One region of the Heliomicrobium undosum genome, then DNA from elsewhere that is predicted to be linked to it. Evidence: riboswitches for the same ligand, from Rfam matches in the RefSeq annotation. Region 1 holds a riboswitch; the other holds the start of a gene.
What was found. Region 1 has a riboswitch for cyclic di-AMP ahead of GTO91_RS11700 (KamA family radical SAM protein). Riboswitches for the same ligand answer to the same signal wherever they lie in the genome.
Positions count from the first base shown of each region.

Region 1 (4,780 bases):
TAGCCGATTTCCCTCGGGCGGAACATGATGTTGAGGGGGATGACGACGGCGCCGAGGCTGGCGATGGCCATGTAGGCGAAGATGAAATCGGCCGAGTTGCGGCAAAAGAGGCCAACCCGTTCGCCGGGGCGCACGCCGCGGGCGTAGAGGCAGCGGCGGTAGCGGTCGACCGTCTCCTGGAGGGTGGCGTAACTGTAACGGCCGTTCTTTTCAATGAGGGCCGTTTTTTCCGGAGTGCCCTGCCGGATCAGTTCGTGGACGAGCACAGGGAGATCCCTCTTTCCATATAAGATTGCCTGAAAGGGCCTTTGCCGGAACGCTTCGGCGGGCACGCAGCGTCTCGGTATCTCGTCATCTCGACGGCTCCGAGACTGTTGGCCCTAACCGAAAGCAAATGCGCCCCTTTGCGTTTTGTATCCATAACTCTATCACCGGGCCATCAGCGCCGCAATGTCCGCAGACATATTTTTTGTCCAAGTGTGATCAATATCACAGATTCATCGCAGAAGGCAAGTTATTATATAAGTAAGTTACTAAGTTATAAAAACGAAAGGGGAACTGGACCATGTTCTGTTACCAGTGCTCGCAAACCGTCAAAGGCGGTTGCACGAAGATCGGCGTCTGCGGCAAGAATGAGGATATCGCCAGCCTCCAGGATACAATCATCTTCGGCCTCAAAGGCGTCGCCGCCTATGCGACCCACGCCCGCGAACTGGGCTACAGCGACCCTGAGGTGGACGCCATCACCCAGGAGGCCCTCTATTCGACGCTGACCAACTCCAACTTCAATCTCGGCGAGCATGTGGCCATGGCCCTGAAGGTGGGCACGGCCACCGTCAAGGTGATGGACCTGCTCGACCGCGCCCATACAGACAAGTTCGGCATCCCTGTCCCCATCGCCGTCTCCTCTGACAAGGTGGAGGGCAAGTCCATCCTCGTCACCGGCCACAACCTGCACGCTCTGCTCGAACTGCTCAAGCAGACCGAAGGCAAGGGCATCAACATCTACACCCACTCGGAGATGTTGCCGGCTCACGGCTACCCGGAACTGAAAAAGTACGCCCACCTGAAGGGCAATGTGGGCAAAGCCTGGCACGACCAGCGCAAGCTCTTTGAATCCTTCCCCGGCGCCATCCTGGGAACAACCAACTGTGTCATGCCCATCCGCGGTTCCTACAGCGACCGCATGTGGACCTACGGCTGCGCCGGTCTGGAAGGCGTGCCCAAGATCGTCAATGACGACTTCTCGGCGCTGATCGAAAAGGCCCTCTCCCTGCCGGAAGCCAACTGGGAGTCGGACAAGACGATGACGACCGGTTTCCACCATGTGAACGTGCTGGCTCTGGCGCCCCAGATCATCGAAGCCGTCAAAGCCGGCAAGATCCGCCGCTTCTTCGTCATCGCCGGTTGCGACGCCCCGATCAAAGAGCAGGAGTACTATCGCGAACTCGCCCTGGCTGTGCCGAAGGACTGTGTCATCATCACCACCTCCTGCGGTAAGTTCCGCTTCAATGACATCGACTTCGGCGACATCGACGGCATCCCCCGCTACATCGACCTGGGCCAGTGCAACAACTCCGGTTCGGCTGTCAAAATCGCCCTGGCCCTGGCCGACGCCTTCGGCTGCGGCGTCAACGACCTGCCCCTGTCGATTGTGCTCAGTTGGTTCGAGCAGAAGGCCTGCGCCATCCTCCTCGGCCTCTTCAGCCTCGGCGTGAAAAACATCTACCTGGGCGGCCGGGCGCCCGAATTCCTGACGGGCAACGTAGTCGACGTGCTGGTGCAGAACTTCGGCCTCAACCTGATTGGCGACGTGGAAGCGGATCTGAAGAAGATGCTCGGCGAATAAAAAGGGATACCCGGCAAGGGTTACCAGTGAATAGGGAACCCCTGCGACAGAATCCCCACAAGGGAACTTCGGACACGGAACAAAGAAGCGGTCCTCCACCAAAGGGGGCCGCTTTCCGTTTTTTGGGGAAATTGGTGTACTTTCAGAGAATTCTTTGATATACTGTATACGATAACAACATACGCCCACGAGAACGCTTAATTCCTGGCATGCCAGGGAGCGGGGGAACCAATTTTTGGGGTGAATCCGGCCGTTGCGCCGGTAGGGTGAGCAATCCACCCGAATCCGTCAGCTAACTTCGTCAGCGTGGATGGTACGTTGGGGCGCAACAGTCTGCACCATTTTGTTCAGGCTCTTATTTCATTGCGCGTTAAAGCCCCGGCTCTCCAGGCCGAGGGCTTTTTCTCTTTAAACTGGACAACAAAGAGGAGGATGGCATGATGGATCGTACTGCCCTTTTGCGACCCCCTGAAGCTGCCCATGAGGGGGAACTCCTGCGGGCATTGGAGCGCTTCTGGGGGGAGAACCTGATTTTTTTTGAACTGCTCTGCCACAGCCGGACCCTCGATGAGGCCAGGGAACGGGCCTTCAATTACTTGGTTGACTTTGAACGAAAAATCCTCCATTCCCGGGCGCCTGTGGCGCCGGCGGAACGAGCGCTCAGCCGGAAGGCGATCCAGGTGTTAAAAAACACCTTTGCCCGCCGCAACGAGGAACTGACCCATGAAAGCGCCCTGAAAGTTCTTTTTCAGTTGGCCCATGGGGAAACGGTAGCCGCCTCCGAGGCTTTTGTGGAGGAGATGCGCCATCTTTTCCTGGCAATGAAAGAGAAATCAGGGCTTTATGAAACGCAGGCGGTTGTGACGCCGGGGCGGGATGGGCGGCTGAGCCGGTTGGGCCGGCAGGTGCTCGAGCAGGTCGAACGGTACGCCCACGGCTTGCGGAACGATGTCATCGAGCGCCGGGAGGCCGACCGCCGGCGGTTTCTCGACCATTTCGGGGCGACGATGGAGGAATGGAATGACTGGCGCTGGCAGTGCCGCCATGTGATCCGCGACGCCGGCGCTTTGCAGGCACTGGTCGATCTCACCGACGAGGAGCGGGCAGCCATCGAGCTTGCCCGGTCAGAAGGGATCGCCTTCGGGGTCACCCCTTACTATGTGATGTTGATGGATCGGGAACCCCACCGGCGTTTTGACCATGCCGTGCGCGCCCAGGTGTTGCCACCGATGGACTATGTGGAAGGCATCTTGGCGGGAAAAGGGGACCCCTCCAAGAGTTTCGACTTCATGGGCGAAGGGGACACGTCGCCGGAACGGCTGATCACCCGTCGCTACCCCATGATCGCCATCTTAAAGCCCTACAACACCTGCGCCCAGATCTGCGTCTACTGCCAGCGCAATTGGGAGATCGACGATGTCCTCTCGCCGAAGGCGGCGGCCTCCGAGGACAAGATGAGCAAAGCCCTGGCCTGGTTCCGCCAGCACCCGGAAGTGGAAGAGGTGCTGATCACCGGCGGCGATCCCGGCATCATGTCCGACGGAGCGCTCAAAAAAGTGCTCGATGCCGTCTGCGCCTTCGATCATATCCGGCGCATCCGCATCGGCACCCGGACACCGGTCGTTCTGCCCATGCGCATCACCGAGGCCTTCGCCGATCTGCTGGCATCGTACCGGATTCCGGGACGGCGGGAAGTGGTCGTCATGACCCACTTCGAACACCCTTACGAGGTGACGCCCGAGGCGGCTGAAGCCGTGCAGCGCTTGCGCCGGCGCGGCCTGCCCGTCTACAACCAGGGCGTCTTTACGCTGGAAAACGCCCGGCGCTTCGAGATGGCGGCGCTGCGCAGGTTGTTGCGCTTGATTGGCGTTGACCCCTACTATACCTTCAACGCCAAAGGCAAGGAGGAAACGCGCGCCTACCGGGTTCCCATCGCCCGCCTGCTCCAGGAGCAGGCCGAGGAGGCGCGACTCATGCCCGGTCTGAACCGGTCCGATGAAGCCGTCTTCAACATCCCCCGCCTCGGAAAAAACTACCTGCGCGCCGGCCAGGATCATGAGGTGATCATGGTCGACAGCCGGGGGCGGCGGATCTACGAGTTTTACCCTTGGGATATGCCGTCCGACCCACAGCCATTCCTGTTCACCGATGTTGCCATCCAGGATTTCTTGCATGCCTTGGCGCAGCGGGGGGAGGCGCCTGAGGCGTACCGGAGCATCTGGTATTACTATTAGGCGGATCGAATGACTCAGCCAAAAACGCTTCGACCAAAGAAGTGAGTCGAAGAATAGAGCCCCGGCGATTTGCCGAGGCTCTTCTTTATTTTGCTTCCTGGTAGTGAGGCGTCGTCAACTCCCGCACATGCTCTTCGAAAAGCACCTTGTCGATGAAGACGGTCAGGTGGCGGGTCAGGTCCATCTCATAGGGCCGCTTCAAAGGGAGCCCATCGGCGTCGTAGAGAAGTCGAATGACGGGGCGGCTTTGAAAGGCCTTGTTCACGTCGACGACGACGCCGATATCGCCGGTGTTCAGTTGAACAGTGCTGCCGATGGGGTAGATGGCGATGTTCTGCAGGAAGATCTGGGAGATGCGCGGGTCCAGTTCGCGGCAACTGGCCGCCAGGATGATCTCATGGGCCTGGTAGGGGAGGTAGCCCTTCCGGTAAACCCGATCGGCCACCAAGGCGTCGTACATGTCGGCGATGGCGACGATGCGGGCGTACTCGTGGATCTCCTCGCCTTTCAGTTGGCGCGGGTACCCGGAGCCGTCAAAGCGTTCCTGGTGCTGGAAGGCCACATGGGCGGCCGCCAGGGAAAACTCCGATTGATGACGGATGATCTCGAAGCCGTATTCGCAGTGCCGGCGGATCTCTGTAAACTCCTCCGGGGTCAGACGCCCAGGCTTGTTCAGCACCTCATGGGGGATCAGCAT
Region 1 is NZ_WXEY01000012.1:72,520-77,299, forward strand. Features, by position in the region: gene GTO91_RS11690 (long-chain-fatty-acid--CoA ligase) at 1-266, opposite strand, end outside; gene hcp (hydroxylamine reductase) at 566-1,849, shown strand; cyclic di-AMP (ydaO/yuaA leader) riboswitch at 2,034-2,171, shown strand; gene GTO91_RS11700 (KamA family radical SAM protein) at 2,290-4,083, shown strand; gene GTO91_RS11705 (HD-GYP domain-containing protein) at 4,169-4,780, opposite strand, start outside.

Region 2 (4,780 bases), on a different contig from region 1:
TATAGGTGATCTGCAGGATAGAACCCAGGATAATCAGTGAAACAGGAAAAGAAAGAAAGACGCCGGAGAGGCTAGCGCGAAAGGAGGCTTCCAGGCCGGTACGGAAGAAAAGGAAGGCAACCAGAACCGTCAGCAACCAGCCAACGGTTCCACTGATATGGACAGAAGTGCGCCTCCAGATGATCATCAGCAGAATCACGGCAATTGGCATCAGCATGGGGATAATGGAAAAAGTCATGCCTTACATCCTCCTTTTTACATTGATGATGATTTATGTAATTATACCCTTTGGGAATGGTTCCCGTTTGACCGTTGGAAACGGAATTCGGCTTTTTCAGGACGGGTGACGTAATGCGACTCCTTCGATAACGTAAAAGGGAGTTTGGGCCGCGTAGATTTGCTGGAGAAGGTCAAGCGGTTCAGCCTATAGACATAACCCCGGCAAACAGAAGAACCCCAGCCACGCATTCCCCGACGAAAAAGTTCCATTTTGTTTTTGAATGAAACAACCCCGCTCCGACCAAGCCGGAAGCGGGGTTGTTTCTTGGCGAGAATCAACGCACAATGAGGTCTTTCTTCCATCTTCAAAGATACACATACAGCAACGCCATCACCGCAATCACAGCGGTGATGCTGATGATGACTACCGAGGATTTGCGGATCACGGCGTATTCGATGCCCACCGCGCCGATGGTGGCGGCGGAGCCTTGCACGTATTTGATGCAGACGATTTAAGGAAGGCGGACCCAGAGGTTCATATCCTCATAACCGCCGGCGATATGACAGTTGTTGATCAGTCGTCCACAGAAGCGGTAGCCCAGTTTGAAAAAAGTCCGGTTGATTCCGTAGGAGCGAGCGCGGGCCAATGTGTAGAATCGAAAAGGCATCCAGTGAAGCATCAGCGGTTCAAGGCGACCGATCAGCCGCTCTGTCAGGGAGAGTCCGCGATAACCGTCAAGGGTGGCGCAGTCGGTGATTTCGCACCGCTGCCACCGCTTGTCGGGGTAAGCGGCCGCCATGCTGACCAGTTCTTCGCCGTCAAAGACACCGGCGAAGTGACAGCCCTTTTCCATGAGCCCGGCAATATAGCGCGGGTCGTCGACCGGTGTTGGATAGGACGCGAAGACGGCCTGCATCAGCCTGCTGATGGCGGGGCTGTCTACCGGTGAGAGATGTGCGACGCGCAATCCTTCCGGCAATGGGGACAGCGGGCGGACAGGCGCCTCCTGGATGTGGCGGAGCAGTATGTCCTCTTCAGCGATATATTCGGAACGGCCCCGTTCCGGCCGGAGATAGTGGGCCAGAATGACCGTCGGTTTGGCATAGGAATCTTCAGGGATACGGCCTTCTTCGACAAAACCCGAGGCCTGGAACTCAGCAACGTCCTTGTCAAAGGTCCAAAGCCAGATTTTTTCGAGGCCCTGTTCGCGCGCCAGGGAGATCCAGTGTTCGGCCAGGCGGGCGGGGTTGCTCACCCGAGGGTAGCCGTCGATGACCAGCCGTAGGTTGGTTTGATCTATCGTAAAGCCCGACAGGGCTGGAGCGCTCTCGGAAAGGAAGCGGGAATCGTTGGTTCGACAGGCGCGCATCAGTGCTTCACCACCCTTTCGACGGGGCGGTCGCCGGCGGTAGCCTCGCCGGCTTTGAGGCGGTTCAAGCGCCGTTTCTCCCGAAAGTTGTCCTGGGGAACGAGGCTTACCTTTTCTCCCCGGAACAGTTTGGCCAGGCCGGCGCGGCTGGCGTGCTTGGAGTGGCAGTGCTGTTCGCCGCAACGCTCGCAACTGCTTTGTTTGTCCTGGGGTTCCTGATAGACGGTGATGACACCCTCGTAATTGCGCAACACCACATGGTCTTCCGACTGCGAGATCAGGTAATTCGGCTGAAGGGGGATCTTGCCGCCGCCGCCCGGCGCGTCGACAACAAAGGTGGGGATGGCCAAACCGGAGGTGTGGCCGCGGAGCATCTCGATGATATGGATCCCCTTGCTGACAGGGGTGCGAAAATGTTCGATGCCGCGGGAGAGATCGCACTGGTATAGGTAGTAGGGACGGACACGCATGCGGACGAGCTTCTGGGCGAGTTGTTTGATCGTGATGGGGCAGTCGTTGACGCCTTTGAGCAGCACCGACTGGTTGCCCAGGGGCACCCCAGCGTCGGCGAGCATGGCGATGGCCCGCTCCGATTCCGCGGTGATCTCCCGGGGGTGGTTGAAATGAGTGTTCAGCCAGACGGGGTGGTGCTTGCGGAGGATGCTGACCAGTTCCGGCGTGATCCGCTGGGGCATGACCACCGGCGTCCTCGTGCCGATGCGGATGATCTCCACATGTGGGATTTGCCGGAGGGAGGAGAGCAGGAATTCGAGCATCTCGTCGCTGATGCAGAGGGCGTCGCCTCCGGACAGGAGCACGTCGCGGACCTCGGGATGGGAGCGGATGTAGTGGAGCGCCAGCATGAGGTCTTTTTTGCTGCGCGCCCGGTCCTGAGCGCCGGCGAAGCGACGGCGGGTGCAGTGACGGCAGTACATGGCGCACTGGTCTGTGACAAGCAGCAGGACTCGGTCCGGGTAGCGGTGGGTCAGGCCGGGAACAGGGGAGTCGCCCTCTTCGTGGAGCGGGTCTTCGAGATCGGCTGTCGATAGGGAGAGTTCATGGAGCGAGGGGATTGCTTGTTGGCCGATGGGGCAGTTGGGGTCCTCCAGGTTGATCAGAGAAAAGTAGTAGGGCGTGATGGCCATACGGAAGTGTTTCAGGCAGCGTTCCACGGCCAGCGCCGTTTCCGGGGCAAGTTCCATGCGGGCTTGCAGTGGGTCCAGTGAGTCGATGCGGTTGGCCATCTGCCAGCGCCAGTCATTCCATTGCTCAGTCGTGGCCTCGGGCCAGAATTGTTTGCTTATCGCAGTCATTTCCATCCTCCTTGTATTCAATTGAAAAAAGAGCAAAACAAAAGACTCACGCCGGTATCGCCAGCGTGAGTCTTCGTTTCCGTAAAGGGAGCAGAGGGTAGGGGAAGGGGGTTTATGGAACAATGCGGTGAAGGCATCTTCAAAAACAATAATAAAGCGCAATACAACCCCATCGGCGACAAAGCCAAAGGGTATTCTCTCCATAAGGCGCTTACGAAGTTAGCTGTCGGATTCGGGCCAGAGAGTCAGCCCTACCAGCAGATAAACTGCCGGATTCACCCCAAAAAGTTGGGTCCCCCGCTTCCACATCCTGTGGAACTCAGCGCTGGTCTATGAACTTTTCACTCTATAAGGATAACATAGAAAAAAAGGCGCGTAAACCCAATTCGGCCGAATTGGTTAATATTGCAATTCGGTGAAGCATGAGGGGCGCCTATATATGAAAGAATATCCGGTTGTTTTACTAATGGGGATAATTATATAATTTATTTATTGTTAGTTGCGAGAGCAATCATGACAGGCAGAACTTCCTTGTATGTAAGCCGAGATAGTCGATTATCCTTAATCGCTCTAAAAAACGCATTCACGAGGTGTTCGTGATAAAGCCTGAGTTCCGTTTTTTCCATCGTTCCAGAATCCGTTTTTGCCTACCGGATTGAAAAATTGGGCGACACAAGAAGAGGAGATGAGAAGATGCGGATTAAAAACAAGTTGATCGCCAGTTTCGTCGTCCTGACGGTTTTTTGCGCCGGTGTTCTCGGCGTCCTGGCCGGGATGAAAGCCGATGAGGCCCTTACACGGGCAGCCGCTAAAGACAGCGAACACATCACCGAATCGATCCAGAGCATGGTGGGGATCCGCCAGGCTGCGCTGGAAGAACAACTAAGGTTTAACATGAAAGAGGCCCAAACGGAATTGGCTGACTTTGGCGAAGTCCGCCTAGAGGTCGGTGAGCCCACGCAGGTGGGCAAGTACAACTTGCCGGCCCTGTATGCCGGCAATCAGCGGTTGACCCTGGATACGGCGTATGTGGACAAGCTCCAGGAAACGATCGGCGGGACGGCGACGGTCTTTTTGCTGCATGACAATGAACTGGTGCGGGTCAGCACGAACGTCCTCGACAAAGAGGGGAAGCGTTCCGTCGGGACCTCGATCAAGAGCGATTCGCCTGTGTACCAGTCGATCCTGCGCAAACAGCCCTTTCAGGGCCGCGCCTTTGTGGTCACAGGCTGGTACATCACAGGATATACCCCTTTGACGGACAAGCAGGGTAAAGTCTTGGGCGCCCTTTACGTGGGCGTCAAGGAACAGGATCCGATCCTGGAAAAAGCCGTCGCTGACATCAAAGTCGGCCAGAACGGCTATGCCTTTGTCATGGATACGGCAGGGGACTTTATCATTCATCCCACCTTGAAAGGCAAGAACGGCAACGACCTGCCCTTCATCCAGCAGATAATCAAAGAGAAGAACGGCAAGATGGAATACGATTATGAAGGAAAAAAGAAACTGTCCATCTTCCGTTACTTTGAGCCCTGGGACTGGTACATCGTTGCCAGCGTCAATGTGGATGACCTGCGCGCCGAAGCGGCCCGCTTGATTACGACGCTGATCATCGCAGGGCTGGTGATCGCCGGAATCGCGGTGGCTGTCTCGCTGACACTGGCCAACTCCCTCGTCAAACCCATTTACCGGCTGAAGGAATTCATGGAGACGGCCAGCCGGGGGGACTTGACGGTTCGTTCGGACATCGATGGAACTGATGAGATCGGTGACCTTTCCCGGAGTTTCAACACCATGATCGCCGCCAACCGGGAGGTCATCGTGGGTCTTCGCAGCGCCGTGGATCAGATGACATTGTCGACGGAACAGGTGGCCCAG
Region 2 is NZ_WXEY01000028.1:14,557-19,336, reverse strand. Features, by position in the region: gene GTO91_RS15940 (L-lactate permease) at 1-238, opposite strand, end outside; gene GTO91_RS18515 (hypothetical protein) at 585-713, opposite strand; gene ablB (putative beta-lysine N-acetyltransferase) at 732-1,589, opposite strand; gene kamA (lysine 2,3-aminomutase) at 1,589-2,902, opposite strand; cyclic di-AMP (ydaO/yuaA leader) riboswitch at 3,096-3,237, opposite strand; gene GTO91_RS15925 (methyl-accepting chemotaxis protein) at 3,596-4,780, shown strand, end outside.
Region 2: it holds a riboswitch for cyclic di-AMP, as region 1 does, so the genes downstream of both, kamA (lysine 2,3-aminomutase) here and GTO91_RS11700 (KamA family radical SAM protein) in region 1, are expected to answer to the same signal.